Regions from separate parts of the Nonomuraea sp. NPDC001831 genome, predicted to be linked through region 2. Evidence: riboswitches for the same ligand, from Rfam matches in the RefSeq annotation. Region 2 holds a riboswitch; the other holds the start of a gene.

Region 1 (8,443 bases), on a different contig from region 2:
GTTCGCCGGGTTCGCCGCGTACACGCTGCAGATCTTCGACCGGGAGACGCCGCGCTCGGAGTTCTTCGTGGCGGCCGGGTCGTTCGTGGCCTGCGTGGTGCTCGTCTGCGCGGCCCTGTACCTCGAACACTGCTGCCGGATCCCCAAGGACACCGACGAGCGCAAACCCGACTAGCGGCGGCGGCCGAAGAGGTAGATGACCGGCAGCGTGCAGATCAGCGGCCCGACGATGGCGATCGGCCGTTCCAGCCACCACTTCAGGTCGGGCGGGATCTTCGTGCCGAGGTTGCCGAACAACCACCACGACAGCCCTAAGGCGATCGCCATGCCGGTCGTGTGGAACAGGAACAGCGGCAGGGCGTAGCGGTTGATGAAGGAGTTGGCGCGGGCCCAGCGGGGGCGTTCGAGCACGCGTTCCATGGCCGGTCGCAGCACCTCGACCAGGCCGATCTGGAAGATCAGCAGGGCGACGATGACGAACGTGGGCGGCGCCATGTTCGACCACTTGTCGCCCGGCACGCCCACCATCGAGCCCGGGTAGATGCCCGAGTAGACCAGGCCGATCAGCGCGAACAGGCCGGTCCACAGGATGCCGACGTCGTACCGCCGGGGCAGGACGACGATCCGGTCGTAGAAGAAGCCCGCCTGGTGGGCCAGCCCCCAGACGATGATCATGTTGAGCCAGCCGGCCCACTCGTAGCCGTAGCGGAAGCGCACGACGTCGACGACCAGGGCCGAGCCGCCGAGCCAGATGAGGGCCAGCACGTCGTAGCGCCTGTGCAACCACAGCGCCACCGGCAGCAGCGCGATCAGCACCAGGTAGACGCCGAGGAACCACAGCGGGCTGAGCACGAGCAGCACCACCCGCCACATCCACTCCACGTGGAACGCCCAGGTGACGATCGCCCCGACGGAGATCCACACGCCGCACAGGAACAGCGCGGGCAGGGACAACGCGCGGATGCGCCGCCAGACGAACGCCCCGATGCCGACGCCGCGCGCCTGGGCCCGGTTCCAGGACAGCAGGTGCACGTGGCCGCCGACGTAGAAGAACAGCGGCAGCACCTGGAGCAGCCAGGTCAGGATCCACAAACCCGAGGTGAAGCCGAGCGGGCTGGTGGGCTCGGGCCCGCTGGGCTTCCACTCCAGGATCGTGAACGCCCAGTGCCAGACCACCACGACGACGAGGCTGAGGGCGCGCAGCCAGTCGACGTACTTGTCGCGTTCGGGGGTGCTCACTTGTCGATGTCACCCACGACGAAGAACATCGAGCCCAGAATGGCGATCATGTCGGCCACCAGGTTCCCCGGCAGCAGCTCACGCAGCGCCTGGACGTTGGCGAACGACGCCGAGCGCAGCTTGAGCCGCCACGGCGTCTTGTCGCCCTTGGAGACCAGGTAGTAGCCGTTGATGCCGAGCGGGTTCTCGGTCCACGCGTACGTGTGGCCCTCGGGCACCTTGAGCACCTTCGGCAGGCGCTGGTTGACGGGCCCGGGAGGCAGCTCACGCAGCCGGGCGACGCACGCGTCGGCCAGGTGGAGGGAGACCTTGAGCTGCTCGAACAGCACCTCGAACCGGGCATGGCAGTCGCCGTCGCGCCGGGTGACGACCGTGACCGGCAGTTCCCCGTAGGCCAGGTACGGGTCGTCGCGCCGCAAGTCGAAGTCCACGCCGGAGGCGCGCGCGATGGGCCCGCTGACGCCGTACTGGAGGATCTGCTCGCGGGTCAGCACGCCGACGCCCTTGGTGCGGGCGAGGAAGATCTCGTTGTTCAGGATGAGGCCCTCGATGTCGGGCACCCGGCGGCGGGTCTCGGCGACGGCCGCGGCGACCCGGTCGAGCCAGCCGAGCGGCAGGTCCTCCTTCAGGCCGCCGACCCGGTTGAACATGTAGTGCATGCGCCCGCCGGAGATCTCCTCCATGACGGCCTGGATGCGTTCGCGCTCGTCGAAGGCGTAGAAGACGGGGGTGATCGCGCCCAGTTCGAGGGGGTAGGAGCCGAGGAACATCAGATGGTTGAGCACCCGGTTGAGCTCGGCCAGCAGCGTACGCGCCCACACGGCCCTGACCGGCGTCTCCATGCCGAGCAGCCGTTCGGCGGCCAGCACGACGCCGAGTTCGTTGGCGAACCCCGACAGCCAGTCGTGCCGGTTGGCGAGCATGATGATCTGGCGGTAGTCGCGGACCTCGAACAGCTTCTCCGCGCCCCTGTGCATGTAGCCGATGATCGGCTCGGCCGTCTCGATGCGCTCGCCGTCGAGGGTGAGCCGGAGCCTGAGCACGCCGTGCGTGGAGGGATGCTGGGGGCCGATGTTGAGGATCATGTCCTCGGTCGCCAGCTCCTTCGCGCCGGCGCCGATCCCGACCACGCGTTCCGTCATAGGGCCCATGCTGCCACCGTCCCGCGGGGTGATCCAGCGTGGGGGATGGTCAAGGAATCGTATGGCAACGCATCCCGAAGCCAGACATGGGGATCAATACCGGGAACGGGGGGAGAAAGCACTGTGAAGAGAGTCCTGTTTGATGTGGCGGCCCTGATCTCCCGGGTGGTACTCGGGGTGATCTTCGTGGCGCACGGCTGGCAGAAGTGGCAGGGCGGGCTCGGTGCCGCGGCGGGGCAGTTCCGGGAGATGGGCGTGCCCATGCCCGAGTTGTCGGCCGGATTCGCCGCCATCGTCGAACTGGTCGGCGGCGCCCTGCTGATCCTCGGCCTGCTGGTCCGGCCGGTGGCGTTGCTGCTGCTCATCGACATGATCGGCGCGATCGTCTTCGTGCACGCGGGCCACGGGGTGTTGTCGCAGGGCGGGGGATGGGAACTGCCGGGCGCGCTGGGTGCGCTGTCCTTGATGCTCGCCGCGCTGGGCGGCGGCCGCATCGGCCTCGACGGCATCTTCCACTCGACGTACCGCCGCCGCAGGGAACGCCAGATCGCCGAGGACGACCTCGCCGCGCACCGGCCGGCCCGCCGCGCCGAGCCGACGACGGTCGTCACGGAGGGGCCGGTCACGCAGACCGGGCCCGAGGGCGGCCCGACGACGCCGGCCCGGCCCGAGGGGGAGGCCGAGCAGCCCAACGTGCCGCGGCAGCCCAACGCGCCGCGCCCCGGGCACCTCAACGACGAGGACATGCGGGACATCGACGCCCTGGTGTCCGACGAGCCGCACCAGCAGAAGCCGCCCAACCGCTGAGCGTCAGCGGCTGACCAGGTCGCGCAGGGCCTCGATCAGGCGGTCGACGTGCTCCTGCGTGCTGCTGATGCCGATGGAGGCGCGTACCGCCGAGGCGGTGCCGTCCTCGCAGCCGCCGTCGTGATCATGGTCGCGCCCGCTTCGGCCGTCGTTGGCTTCGCTCTCTCCGGCCGAGCTCCTGCGCTCCAGTGCGCCCAGCAGGTGCCGGACGAACGGGTGCGCGCAGAACTTCCCGTCACGCACGCCGATGCCGTACTCGCCGGACAGCGTCTCGGCCACCTCGCGGGCCGAGTAGCCGTCCACGACGAACGACACGATCCCCACCCGCGGGTGGTCCTCGCCCCACAACGACAGCTCGCGCACCCCGTCGATCGAGGCCAGACCGGTGCGCAGCCGGGCGATCAGGCGTTCCTCCTCGCGCACCAGCTCCGTCCACCCCGTGGCGGTGAGCGCGTCGCAGGCGGCGGCCAGGGCGATGGCGCCGAGCACGTTGGGGGTGCCGGCCTCGTGGCGGGGCTCGGGGTCGTCGTGCCACTCGGTGGTCTCGCCCACCGAGCGCACCGCGCCGCCGCCCTTCAGGTACGGCTCGCCCGCCGCCAGCCAGTCCCGGCGTCCGACCAGTACGCCGGCGCCGAAGGGCGCGTACAGCTTGTGCCCGGAGAAGGCCACGTAGTCCAGGTCGAGCGCGGTCAGGTTGAGCCTGCGGTGCGGGACGAGCTGGGCGGCGTCCACCAGGATCCGGGCGCCGTGCCGGTGGGCGATGTGGGCGAGGGCGGCGATGGGCCACAGCTCGCCGGTGACGTTGGAGGCGGCGGTGACCACGAGCAGCTTGGGGCCCTCGATCCCGGCCAGCGCCTCGTCGGCGGCGCGGACGGCCTCGCCGGGGAAGGCGGGCGGCGCCAGCCGTACGGACCGCTCCCAGGGCAGCAGCGAGGCGTGGTGCTCGGAGTCGAAGACGACGACGGTCGTGCCCTCGGGCAGGCAGCCGGCCAGCAGGTTGGTGGCGTCGGTGGTGTTGCGGGTGAAGATGACGGCGTCGTCCGGGCGGGCGCCGACGAAGGCCCGGACCGTGTGGCGGGCCTGCTCGTAGCGGGCGGTGGTGAGCTGGGAGGCGTAGCCCGCGCCGCGGTGGACGCTGGAGTAGGCCGGGAGCGCGGCGGCGACGGCGGCGCTGACCGGCTCAAGACAGGGCGCGCTCGCCGCGTAGTCGAGGTTGGCGTAGCTCACCAGCCGGCCGCCCTTGACCGGCACCTCGAGGTCGGCGCCGAGCACGGCGGGGATCGACCGTCCGGAGGCGGGGACGGCGGGGGCCTCGGCGGCGGCCTGGGCGGGAACGGAGTTGAAGATCGTCAGAGTGGACACGGCACAGCTCCTCACGGGTCGGTCGGACCCCTGGGAGCAGCCACGGAGCCCGCGCTTGCCCGCCACACCTCGTGACGGACCAGGTCTTCACCCGGGGCACCCCGCCGCGGACGCGAGGGTTGCCGGCCAGCTAGCCGGGGCTTGTCGCTGGCACTCATGACCTACGACGGCACTATAACCGACACCCGGGCATGATTCGCAAGCTCAGCAGGTCAACCCGTCTCATAAGATGAAATGGTGCGCTTTGATCCCTGGAATCCGGATTTCGTCGTCGACCCCTATCCGGCGTACGACGAGCTGAGGCGCGAGGCGCCCGTCCGCTATTTCGAGCCGTCCAACCAGTGGCTGATCTCCCGGCACGCGGACGTGAACGCGCTGCTCAGGGACCGGCGGCTGGGCCGCGACTACACTCACGTCGCCACGCACGAGGAGTTCGGCCGGCAGCCCGCGCCGGAGTTCCAGGAAGCCTTCTGGCGGGTCAGCAGGAACGGCATGCTGGAGGTCGAGCCGCCGGACCACACGAGGCTGCGCCGGCTGGTGTCCAAGGCGTTCACGCCGCGCATGGTCGAGTCGCTGCGCCCGCGCGTCCGGGCCATCGCCGAGAGCCTGATCGACGCCTACGTCGAGAAGGGCGGCGGCGACCTGATCGCCGAGGTCGCCGAGCCGCTGCCGGTCACCGTCATCGCCGAGATGCTCGGCGTCCCCGAGCAGGACCGTCACCTGCTGCGCCCGTGGTCGGCCGACATGTGCGGCATGTACGAGCTCAACCCCAGCCTGGAGACCCAGCACCAGGCGGTGCGCGCGGCCGAGGAGTTCGAGTCCTACCTCAAGGACCTGGCCCGCGACCGGCTGGCCAACCCCGGCGACGACCTCGTCAGCGCCCTGGCCGCGATCCCCGAGCTGACCCTCGACGAGCTGGCCGGCACCTGCGTGCTGCTGCTCAACGCGGGCCACGAGGCCACGGTCAACGTCACCGGCAACGGCTGGCGGGCCCTGCTGAAGAACCCCGGCGAGCTGGCCCGGCTGCGCGCCGACCGTTCGCTGCTGCCGACCGCGATCGAGGAGCTGCTGCGCTACGACACCCCGCTGCAGCTGTTCGAGCGCTGGGTGCTGGAGGACATCGAGGTGCACGGCGTGCGGATCCCGCGCGGCTCGGAGGTCGCCTGCCTGTTCGGCTCGGCCAACAGGGACCCCGAGGTGTTCGAGGACCCCGACCGGCTCGACCTGGGCCGTCCGGACAACCCGCACATCTCCTTCGGCGCCGGCATCCACTTCTGCCTGGGCGCGCCGCTGGCCAGGATCGAGCTGACGGAGTCGTTCACCGCCCTGCTGGACCGGGTCGGGACGATCGAGCTGCGCGCGGAGCCGGTCTACAAGCCGGGCTTCGTCATCCGCGGCCTGCGCTCGCTCGACCTCGACGTCACCGGCTCTGGCTGAGCCAGCCGAACCCGCCGAGCCCGGCCGGATCGATCAGCTCGCCCTCCTCCGACGCCCTCGACAACGCGCGTACGTAGGCGCGCGGATCGGTGCGGGCGAGGTCGACCGGCGGTCGGGCGCCGGTGAGGCCGAGCGCCCGCAACATGTCACGCTGTGTGGACAAGGTTGTGGATATCGCGCCGGCCCGCCGGCCGGCCTCGGCGCACGCGTCGAGCGCGACGTGGGCGGTGATGTCGCAGGTCCCGTCGGGGATGGGCGTGACGACGGCGCCGTCGCGGTAACCGGTCAGCGTGCCACAGAGCGGTCGGTTATCCACAGGGTGTGCATAATCCACGGCTATCGCCCGGCCGCGGGCGAGGCGTACCAGAACGGAGGCCCAGGCGTCGTCACGGGGGCGGCCGATCTCGGCGCGGGTGCCCACGTGCGGCAGCGGCCACCAGCGGTCGAGCCACTCACGGTCGGCGGGCCGCAGCGGGCCGCCGAGGCGCTCCTCCCCGGTCCGGGTGTTGACCATGACCAGCCGCGGGCCGCCGGAGGTCTGCTCGGCCACGTCGAGCGGGATGTTGTCGAGCCACTCGTTGGCGACGGCCAGGCCGGTGATGCTGGAGGGCAGGCAGCGGCGCCACTCGACCTCGTCGGGCAGGCCCGGGGGCCTGGACGACAGGTCGACGCACGTGACCCGCAGCCGGTCGCGCAGAGCGGGCTCGGCCAGGTCGAGGACGCGGCGGACCAGCAGGCCCTCGCCGGAACCGATGTCGACCAGGTCGAGCCGCTCGGGGGAGCCGAGGTCGCAGTCGACCTCCGCCAGCAGGGCCAGGACCGCCTCCGCGAACACGGCCGAGGCCCCGACCGAGGTGCGAAAGTGGCCCGAGGGGCGTTCGCGGAGGTAGAAACCCTCCTCGCCGTAGAGCGCGCGCTCGGTCGCGGCGCGCCAGGTGAGCCACATGACGCTGACTATCTCATGACTCCGGCCATCGACACGCTAAGTCATTGATTGACTACACTTGGTCGCTACATTGCGCTAACGTTTACGTACTGTCACCGAGCGACTGCGTTTCGCCCATCCGCGGTAAGCGGCGAGCCGGATCGCTCCACCAAAGCATTGCGGCCTCCACGGCCGCATACTGAGAGGAGCCCCCCGTGAAGAAGACTCTGGTCATGGCAGGTGCCATTGCCCTGCTGGCGCTGGCGGCCCCCGCGTACGCCGACGACGTCACCCACGGCAACAACGGCATCCTGACCGGCAGCCCGATCCACCTCCCCATCACCGCCGTCGTGCCCGTCTGCGGCAACAACATCGGCATCCAGGCCGTGCCGATCAACGGCTGCCAGGGGAGCCCCAACACCGCGGTCTACAGCCGCTGAGTCAGGGAGAGCCCGGACCGCTCGCGCGCGGTCCGGGCTCTGATCCCGGCCGGTCAGTCGGCGGATGACCGGTCAGTGCACCTCCAAGAGGTCGCATCCAGGCGGGCGTCGGGTTGTCAGGACTCGGCGCCCGTCGTCGTGCGTGGACCCCTCTCCTCATCTCTTTCGACAGGGGGTGCACGATTCGTATGCCCCTGTCGCATTTGTCATTAACTCAACGGGCGGTAAAGCGGCGGACATGCCTGACCGCGTTCGTCGGCCCGTGACATGTGCGGGGCCGCCCGCCGGTTACGCTGGTCGGCAGTGCCATCACGGTCGACAGGGGTGAGACGTCATGGACGCAGGTGATCGCCCGGCTCGGCTGACCGTCGGCGTGCTCGGCGCGGGCAAGGTCGGCTCCGCGCTCGGCGCCGCGCTGGCGCAGGCGGGCCACCGGATCGTGGCCGCGAGCGGGGTCTCCGACAGGTCGCGGAGGTGGGCCGCCGACCGGCTCGGGGTGGAGCTGACGCGGCCCGACGAGGTGGTGGCCGCCGCCCAGCTCATCCTGCTGACCGTCCCCGACGACGCGCTGCCCGACCTCGTGGCCGGCCTGGCCCGTACGGGCGCCGACCTCCAGGGCAAGCTGCTCGTCCACACCAGCGGCGCGTACGGCCTGTCGGTGCTCGAACCCGCCGCCGGGGTGGGCGCGCTGCCGCTCGCGCTCCACCCGGTCATGACCTTCACCGGCCGCGACGACGACCTCAACAAGATCACCGGCATCTCGTTCGGCGTCACCGCGCCCGACCTGCTGCGGCCGGTCGCCGAGGCGCTGGTGATCGAGATGGGCGGCGAGCCGGTCTGGATCGCCGAGAGCGACCGCGCGCTCTACCACGCGGCCCTGGCCAATGCCGCCAACCACATGGTCACCCTCATCGCCGAGTCCGAGGAGCTGCTCGGGCGCATCGGCGTCGAGCACCCGGGCCGGATGCTGGGCCCGCTGCTCGGCGCGGCGCTCGACAACGTGCTGCGGCTGGGCATCGCCGGGCTGACCGGGCCGGTCGTCCGCGGCGACGCGGGCACGGTGCGCAAACACGTCGACGCGCTGATCCTGG
Region 2 (8,443 bases):
GGCCGCGATCGACAGCTGCGTGTTGCCGAACCGGTCGACCGAGACGACCTCGCCCTCGACCGAGCCCTCCCGCAGCAGCGAGGTCGGCGCGGGCAGCGTGACCAGCCGCTCGACCGGCACCCGGGGGCCCAGCTCGGCCGGGTCCAGGCCGCCGGCCAGCCGCCCGGCGACCGGCGCGAAGACGTCCCGGCCGTGGAAGGTCGGCGACACCGGCCGCAGGAAGAGCTCCTCGTTGCTGAGCGCGTACGCGGCCCGCGCGCCGCCGCTGGCGTGCACCGCCCACGACAGCAGGCCGTTGTCGGGGCCGACGAACATCCGGCCGCCCGCCTCGACCGCCACCGATCGCCGCGCGCCGCCCGCGCCGGGATCGACCGCGCCGATGTGCACGCCCTCAGGCAGGTAGGGGATGGTCTGGGCGAGGATCGCCGCGCCCCGCCGTACGTCGCCGGGCGGGACGAGGTGGCACACGTCGATCACCCGCGCCTCGGGCGCGATCCCGGCGATCACTCCGTGGCAGGCGGCCACATAGCCGTCTTCGAGGCCGTAGTCCGTGAGGAGCGTGATGACTGGGGTCACATTTCGTGACTGTACGTCCGGCAATCCGCCGTGAACAGCCGCAGATCGCACATTACGATTGGCCACGGGCCGCGAAGCGTGCGATGTGATCGTCGCACGCCCCTTCCCGAGGAGGACATCATGGGAGCACCGCTCAGCGGTGACAGTGCTGCCCAGGAACCGTCCCGGACATCCCTCAACGACCGCGATCTCGAACTCCTCGCCTTCGAACGCCAATGGTGGCGGCACGCGGGCGCCAAGGAGCAGGCCATCAAGGAGACCTTCGGGTTCTCGGCCACCCGCTACTACCAGTTGCTCGGCGAGTTGATCGACAGACCGGAGGCGCTGGAGCAGGACCCGATGCTGGTCAAACGGTTGCGACGGTTGCGCTCCACCCGTCAGCGCGACCGTGCGGCGAGACGGCTCGGCATGCGTCCCTGACCGGCTGGGTACGGCAGCCGCGTGAGGAACATCCCTGGTATGGAAGCGATCCTTAAAGATCCGTCCGGCGCCGTGATCGGGCTCGACTTCGACGGAACCCTGTCGCCGATCGTGCCCGATCCCGCCTCCGCCAAGATCCACCCCGAGGCCCCCGCCGTGCTCGCAGAACTGGGCGCGCACGTCGGCGCCGTGGCCATCGTGACCGGCAGGCCGGCGGCCACCGCGCTCGAACTCGGGCCCGGCCTGGCCGACGTGCCCGGCCTCGTGGTGCTCGGCCACTACGGCTTCGAACGGTGGGAGCACGGACGCGTCTCGGCGCCGCCGCCGCCACCCGGCGTGCCGCGCGTGCGGGCCGAGCTGCCCCTGCTGCTCGACGCGCTCGGCCTGCACGGCGTGGCGATCGAGGACAAGGGCAGGGCGGTGGCCGTGCACACCAGGCGCGCCCCCGACCCCGAGGGCGCGCTCGCCGTGCTGCGCGAGCCGCTGGCCGAGCTGGCCGGGAAACACGGCCTGGTGATCGAGCCCGGACGCATGGTCCTCGAGCTGCGCCCGCCCGGCATGGACAAGGGCCACGCGCTCGGGCTGTTCCTGGCCGAGCGGGACGCCAGGTCCGTCATGTTCGTCGGCGACGACCTCGGCGACCTGGCCGCCTTCGACGCCGTCCGCGCCTCGGGGCTGCCCGGCGTGACCGTGTGCAGCGGCTCGGCCGAGGTGACCGCGCTGGCCGAGCGGGCCGACATCGTGGTCGACGGGCCCGACGGCGTGGTGGCGCTGCTGCGGGAGCTGACGACGGCCTTCACCCGTCCGTAGGGTCCAGCCGTTCGTGAGCCGGCTCGCTTCGGGCCGGCTCGCGGCTTTCAGCCGTTCGTGATTGGGCTGCAAGTGGCGGGTCCTACGGTGGTGCGCATGTCACGACGATCTCTCGCCGCCGCCTCCGCCGCGGCTCTGGCCACCCTGGCCGCCGTGCTCGCCGTCCCCGGCGCCGCCTCCGCCGCCCCCGCCCAGCAGCTCAGGCTGCGCGGCGGGCTGACGCTCTACATCCCGATCGAGTGGGTGGTCCACCGCAAGGGCGGCGACGTCGTCCAGGTGGTGACCGGCCGGTGCGCCAAGCCGCAGGGCTGGGGCTCGCCGGAGTGCGACGCGTTCTACGTCCTCGGCCCCGGCGCGATCAAGCGGGGCGCCGAGGGGTTCGGGCCCTACACGGGCAAGAACCCGTACTATCCGGCCAGCGATGTGCAGCCGTGCCCGATCAACCGCAAGTGGGGCGAGGTCGTCGGCCCCAAGGTCACCAGGGGCTACCGGCAGATGGGGGCCGGGCACAAGGCCGCCTACAACGCCTGGCAGGCGACCTGCGTCAGCTACTCGGGCGGCGGCGTCAAGGCCCGCTTCACGCAGCGCGAGTGGTACCTGCCGAAGAGCCAGATCCTCGTCGTCGACCAGTGGGACACGCCCGGCCTGGCCGACACGCTCAAGTACGCCGACTGGAGATGAGCACCCCGGCGACCGCGAGGCCGATGACCACGGGCACCAGCAGGAACGCGTTCCCGGTGCCGTAGCCGTCGGCCAGCGCGCCGAGCAGCAGCGGGCCGATCGCCATGGCGGCGCCCGCCCACACGGGCGAGGCGGCCGCCGCCCGGTCCGCCCGGTCGCCGGAGGCGGCGATCAGCGTGCTCAGCGCGAGCGGGAACTGCAGCGACGCGCCCAGCCCGCTCAGCGCCAGCCCCACGTACGACAGGACCGGCGCGGTGCTCGCCCAGAACAGCACCCAGCCGAAGGCCATCAGCCCCAGAGCGCCGGCCAGCAGCGGCGTGGCCGGCAGCCGCAGCGCGAGCTGCGCGCCGGCGAACCTGCCCGCCGCCATGCCGCTGACGAACGCCGTCAGCCCGGTCGCCGCGACGGCCACCGGCACGCCCGTCCTGAGGGCGAACAGGTCGGCGGCCCACAGATTGAACGAGAACTCCAGGGCCACGCAGCAGAACAGCACGCCCCCGGCCAGATGGAAGCGCCACCCGCCACCCTCCCGCGCCGGGACGGCCTGCCCGGCGACCGCGTCGCCCCGCCCGCCGCCGGCCCGCCGGGGCGCGGGCCAGGAGCGGCCCAGCGACAACGCGAGCAGCACGCTGACGGCGGGGGTGACCAGCAGGGCGGCCCGCCAGCCGAGCGCGCTCTGCGCCACCTGGCTGAGCACGAACGTCGCCACCATCCCCACCAGCACGCCCACGGCGTTGGCCTCGCTGAGCGCGGCCGGCCCGGCGGCCCCCTGGTGGTCGCTGAGCTCGGCCATCGCCGCGTAGAGCATGACCGAGCCGAAGCCGCCGGCCAGGCCGTAGCCGAGCAGCGTCAGGGGCAGCGCGGAGGTGGCCATGACCAGCAGCACGCCGGCGTTCATCCCGGCCAGGCCGAACCAGCACGTCGAGCGCCGGCCGAGCAGCCTGGTGAGCAGGGGGAGCGCGAGCCCGGCGCCGATCGTGCCGACCGCCATGGCGGTGCCGTGCAGCCCGGCGACGGTGGCCGTGGTGCGCTGGTCGGCGCGCAGCAGCGGGAGGGCGGCGCTCAGGCCGTACACGAACGTGGCGAACGTGCCGAGCAGGAAGTAGATGAGCCAGGTCGGACGGTCCCGGACGAGTCTGATGGGCACTGAGACCGTCGACACCCGGCAGCCTCCGTCATTGGCAGTGAACCCGACTTCTCATGTTAAAGCAGGGCGTCGAGTTGGGATTCCAGCCACTGGTGCGGCGGCAGCGCGGTGGCCGCCTCGCGCAGCCGGTCGCGGCGCCGCCGGCGTTCGTCCTCGGGCATCACCAGCGCCTCGTGCAGCGCGTCCGCGGTGCCGCTCACATCGTAGGGGTTGACCACCAGCGCGTACGGGCCCAGCTCGGCGGCCGCCCCCGCCTCGCGCGAGAGCACCAGGGCGCAGCGCGGCGACAGGACCGGCCCCTCCTTGGCGACCAGGTTCATGCCGTCGCGGATGGGGTTGACCAGCAGGACGTCCGCCAGCCGGTAGGCGGCCAGCGAGCGCGGGTAGTCGTCGTTGACGTTGAGGATGACCGGGTCCCAGTCCTCGGTGGCGTACTCGTCCTCGATCTCGCGCGCGCAGCGCTGCACCGACGCGGTGTACTCGCGGTATTCGGGCAGGTCGTGCCGGCTGGGGTAGGCGAAGGCCAGGTGGACGACCTTGCCGTGCCACTCCGGATGGGCGGCCAGGAACTCCCGGTAGGCCAGCAGCCCGCGCACGATGTTCTTGGACAGCTCGGTGCGGTCGATGCGGACGATCAGCCGGCGTCCGGCCACCTGCTCGGCCAGCGCGGCCATGTGCGACTCGACGTCGGGCTCGCAGGCCCGCGCCCACAGCGCCGCGCCGTCCACGCCCAGGCTGTGCACGCCGACGCGGGTCGTCCTGCCCTCGTGGGTGACCGTGCGGGCCGCGCGGTCCACCCGCGCGCCCAGCAGCGCCTCGCAGCAGTCCATGAACGCCGCCGCCCACCGGGCGGTGAGGAAGCCCGCGTGGTCGGCTCCCAGGATGCCGTCGAGCACCTCCCCGGTCACCGCGTCGGGCAGCAGGGAGAAGTACTCGGGAGGCGCCCACGGCGTGTGGCTGAAGTGGGCGATGCGCAGGTCGGGCCGCTCGGCGCGGAGCATCGCCGGGGTGAGCGTCAGGTGGTAGTCCTGGACCATCACGCGGGCGCCGTGCCCGGCCTCCTCGGCCAGCGCCAGCGCGAACGCGCCGTTGTAGTCGCGGTAGGACTCCCACTCGCGCCGGAACCTGGTGCCGAAACTGGGGGAGTTGGGGATGTCGTACAGCAGGTGGTTGACGAACCACAGGGTCGAGTTGGCCACGGCGTTGTAGGCGCGGTGGAAGGTGGCCGCGGGGATGTCGAGCATGCGCAGGGCGCCCGTGTCGTAGCCGCCGCGGTCGAGCCGGCCCCCCGGGGCCAGGCGCACGGCGCTGCGGTCGCCGTCGGACAGCGCGGCGCACACCCACAGCACGCCGTGCTCCTTGGCCACCCCCGACAGGCCCGAGACGAGGCCGCCACCACCGCGTTTCATGGTCAGCTCACCGTCGTCGTCGACGGTGAAGGAGACCGGCCCGCGGTTGGACGCCACGAGAACGCTGTTCATTTGGGCTCCCTTCGCCCATAGGATCCCAGCTATGGCGCTAGATGAGCTAACCGAGGAACTCGCCCGCTCGGCCGCGGCCGGAGACCATCGCGCGCTCGGCGAGCTCCTGGCCAGGATCGAGCCTGACGTGATGCGCCACTGCGCCCGGATCCTGCCCTATCACCAGGACGCGGAAGAAGCCTCGCAGGACACTCTGCTGGCCGTGGCGCGCAACATCGGCCGGTTCGAGGGGCGGGCCAGGTTCAGCACCTGGCTGCACATCGTGACCGCCAACTGCGCGCGCACCACGTACCGCTCGCTGAAGCGCAGGGCCGCCGAGCAGACGTCGGAGGAGCTGCCGATGCAGAAGCCGGACGCGCGGCGGGTCAGCGTGATCGCCGGCTCGCGGCTCGACCTGCTCGACGCGATGGAGGCGCTGGAGGCCGACAAGCCCGACCTGGCCCAGGCGCTGGTGCTGCGCGACATCGTCCAGCTCGACTACAGCGAGGTGGCCGAGCAGCTCAACATCCCGCTCGGCACCGCCAAGTCCCGCATCCACCAGGCCCGCAAGTACGTGCAGGGAGTCCTCGGGGAGGACTATCGGTGAGACGCGTTCTCTCGCATGCTGAGACGGGTGGTCGTTTCCACCACTTGAGAAGGTAGAGTCCTTTTCGAACAACTGAATATTGCTCATCCAGAGGGGTGGAGGGACCGGCCCTGCGAAGCCCCGGCAACCCTCCCGGCTTGTGCTCGCGACCTGGCGAGGCCGACCGGGACAAGGTGCCAATTCCGGTTCGCGGTCAAGGTGGCCGCGGGCGAAGATGAGGGAAGGCCTCGCTTCATGTCGCTCGACTTTGGTCCTGCCGTCGCTCTGTCCTGCCGCGAGTGCGGCACGCGCTACCCCCTGGGTCCCAGCTTCGCCTGCCTGGAGTGTTTCGGGCCGCTCGAAGCGGCCTACTCCTTCGGCCAGGTGACCCGCGCGGACATCGAGTCCGGCCCCGCCAACATCTGGCGCTACCGCCACCTGCTCCCGGTCCCCGCCGACGTGGCGAGCAAGCCCAACATGAACCCGGGCTGGACGAAGCTGGTCAAGGCCGGCAACCTCGGCAAGGCGCTCGGCATCCGTTCCCTGTACGTGAAGGACGACTCGGGCAACCCCACCCACTCCTTCAAGGACCGGGTGGTCGCCATCGCCGTCGAGGCGGCCAGGAACTTCGGTTTCCACACGCTCTCCTGCTCCTCCACGGGCAACCTCGCCGGCGCGGTCACCGCCGCCGCCGCGCGGGCCGGCCTCGACGCGTGCGTGTTCATCCCGGCCGACCTCGAAGCGGCCAAGATCGCCATGGCCCGGGTGTTCGGCGGCCGGCTGATCGGCATCGACGGCACGTACGACGAGGTCAACCGGTTCTGTTCGGAGCTGATCGGCGACCCGCTGGGCGAGCGGTGGGGGTTCGTCAACGTCAACCTGCGGCCCTACTACGCCGAGGGGTCCAAGACGCTCGCGTACGAGATCGCCGAGCAGCTCGGCTGGCGGCTGCCCGAGCAGATCGTCATCCCCATCGCCTCCGGCTCCCAGCTCACGAAGATCGACAAGGGCTTCAAGGAGCTGATCGCGCTCGGGCTGGTCGAGGACACCCCCTACAAGGTGTTCGGGGCCCAGGCGGCCGGGTGCTCGCCGGTCTCGACGGCGTACAAGGCGGGGCACGACGTCGTCCAGCCGGTCAAGCCGGACACGATCGCCAAGTCGCTGGCCATCGGCAACCCCGCCGACGGGCCGTACGTGCTGGACATCGCCCGGCGCACGGGCGGGGGCGTCGAGGACGTCACCGACCCCGAGATCGTCGCCGCCATCAAGCTCCTGGCCTCCACCGAGGGCATCTTCGCCGAGACCGCCGGCGGCGTCACGGTGGGCGTGCTGAAGAAGCTCGTCGAGACGGGCAGGCTCGACCCCGAGGCCGAGACCGTGGTCCTGAACACCGGCGACGGCCTCAAGACGCTCGACGCGATCAGCGACGACGCGCGGCCCACCGCCGTGATCCGGCCCTCTCTCGACGCGTTCCGCGCGACTGTCTGACAATCCAGGAAAGGCAACAAAAACCATGAGCGTTTCTGTGCGGATTCCCACCATTCTGCGCACTTACACCGGGGGTAACGCCGAGGTGAGTGGCGAAGGGGCGACTCTTCGTGACGTTCTCGCCAAGCTCGACTCCGACTACCCGGGGATCGGCGCGAGAATTCTGGATGAATCGGGCAAGATTCGTCGTTTTGTCAACGTATACGTTGGCGAAGAGGATGTCCGTTTCGCCGAGGGACTGGACACTCCCGCCCCTGAAGGCGCTCAGATCTCCATCATCCCCGCCGTCGCGGGCGGCTGACCGCCGAACCCCGAACCACCGACTCTTGAAGGCGCCCCTTGTGGGCGCCTTCTTGTTTTAGAACCAAATTCAACCTCGAACGACTCAGCCTTCGATGAAATTAGCGTTTTGTCGGTTGACTCTGTTGCCAAACCCCGTGCCACAGGTATGGTCGAGGGCGATCGTCTGGCTGATTTTCCCAAAAGTCAGGCGATTACGGGTCTCGCGAAGGAATGGGCGAGATCTGCGAGCCCAGTAAGAGGAGTCGGAAGTGGCGCAGGGCACCGTCAAGTGGTTCAACGCGGACAAGGGCTACGGCTTCATCGCGGTAGACGGTGGTAAGGATGTATTCGTCCATTACTCAGCGATCATGATGGACGGGTACCGCTCTCTCGAACAAGGACAGCGCGTCGAGTTCGAGATCACGCAGGGCCAGAAGGGGCCGCAGGCGGAGTCCGTCCGCACGGTCTGATTCACCCTCGCTGGTATGCACCAGGCGGGACGTGCGGCAGCGCAGTCCGTACGGGCTCGCCACTGTTTCCTCCGTCGGCTTCGCACGGCGGGCCGCGCCTCAGGGGCGGCTCGCCGTACGAACCGGCGCACCCGATGACCTGCCCGATGAGCTGGGGTGGGGTGCCCGTGGCTTGCACTCGGCAGGGTAGAGTGCTAAACAGTTCGTTGGCACTCTGTGTGGCAGAGTGCCAACAACTCGGATCGAGACGATGGGGTCTGCCGAACGGAGATGCAGGCCTATGCCGTCGCGGGCGTCGGCTCGGTCCAGGACACGCCACCCTGCATCTGGGAGGTCTAGCCTTATGGCAGCCAAGATGATCGCGTTTGACGAGGACGCCCGGCGCGGTCTCGAGCGCGGTATGAACCAGCTCGCCGACGCCGTCAAGGTGACCTTGGGCCCCAAGGGGCGCAACGTCGTGCTGGAGAAGAAGTGGGGCGCTCCCACGATCACCAACGACGGCGTCTCCATCGCCAAGGAGATC

What was found. Region 2 has a riboswitch for S-adenosylmethionine ahead of thrC (threonine synthase). Riboswitches for the same ligand answer to the same signal wherever they lie in the genome.
Region 1: another riboswitch for S-adenosylmethionine. It lies ahead of ACFYYW_RS33090 (aminotransferase class V-fold PLP-dependent enzyme); the one in region 2 lies ahead of thrC (threonine synthase).

What each region holds. Positions count from the first base shown of each region.
Region 1 covers NZ_JBIATU010000012.1:144,324-152,766, reverse strand. Annotated here, with positions in the region: gene ACFYYW_RS33110 (DUF3180 domain-containing protein) at 1-175, shown strand, start outside; gene ACFYYW_RS33105 (acyltransferase) at 172-1,239, opposite strand; gene ACFYYW_RS33100 (NADH-quinone oxidoreductase subunit D) at 1,236-2,381, opposite strand; gene ACFYYW_RS33095 (DoxX family protein) at 2,505-3,188, shown strand; gene ACFYYW_RS33090 (aminotransferase class V-fold PLP-dependent enzyme) at 3,192-4,541, opposite strand; SAM riboswitch class IV at 4,597-4,712, opposite strand; gene ACFYYW_RS33085 (cytochrome P450) at 4,785-5,987, shown strand; gene ACFYYW_RS33080 (SAM-dependent methyltransferase) at 5,971-6,933, opposite strand; gene ACFYYW_RS33075 (chaplin family protein) at 7,128-7,352, shown strand; gene ACFYYW_RS33070 (DUF2520 domain-containing protein) at 7,687-8,443, shown strand, end outside.
Region 2 covers NZ_JBIATU010000020.1:26,497-34,939, forward strand. Annotated here, with positions in the region: gene ACFYYW_RS41920 (S-adenosyl-l-methionine hydroxide adenosyltransferase family protein) at 1-576, opposite strand, end outside; gene ACFYYW_RS41925 (DUF3263 domain-containing protein) at 697-996, shown strand; gene otsB (trehalose-phosphatase) at 1,036-1,806, shown strand; gene ACFYYW_RS41935 (hypothetical protein) at 1,903-2,487, shown strand; gene ACFYYW_RS41940 (MFS transporter) at 2,465-3,649, opposite strand; gene ACFYYW_RS41945 (trehalose-6-phosphate synthase) at 3,691-5,115, opposite strand; gene ACFYYW_RS41950 (RNA polymerase sigma factor) at 5,147-5,701, shown strand; SAM riboswitch class I at 5,782-5,922, shown strand; gene thrC (threonine synthase) at 5,936-7,168, shown strand; gene ACFYYW_RS41960 (MoaD/ThiS family protein) at 7,194-7,469, shown strand; gene ACFYYW_RS41965 (cold-shock protein) at 7,720-7,920, shown strand; gene groL (chaperonin GroEL) at 8,264-8,443, shown strand, end outside.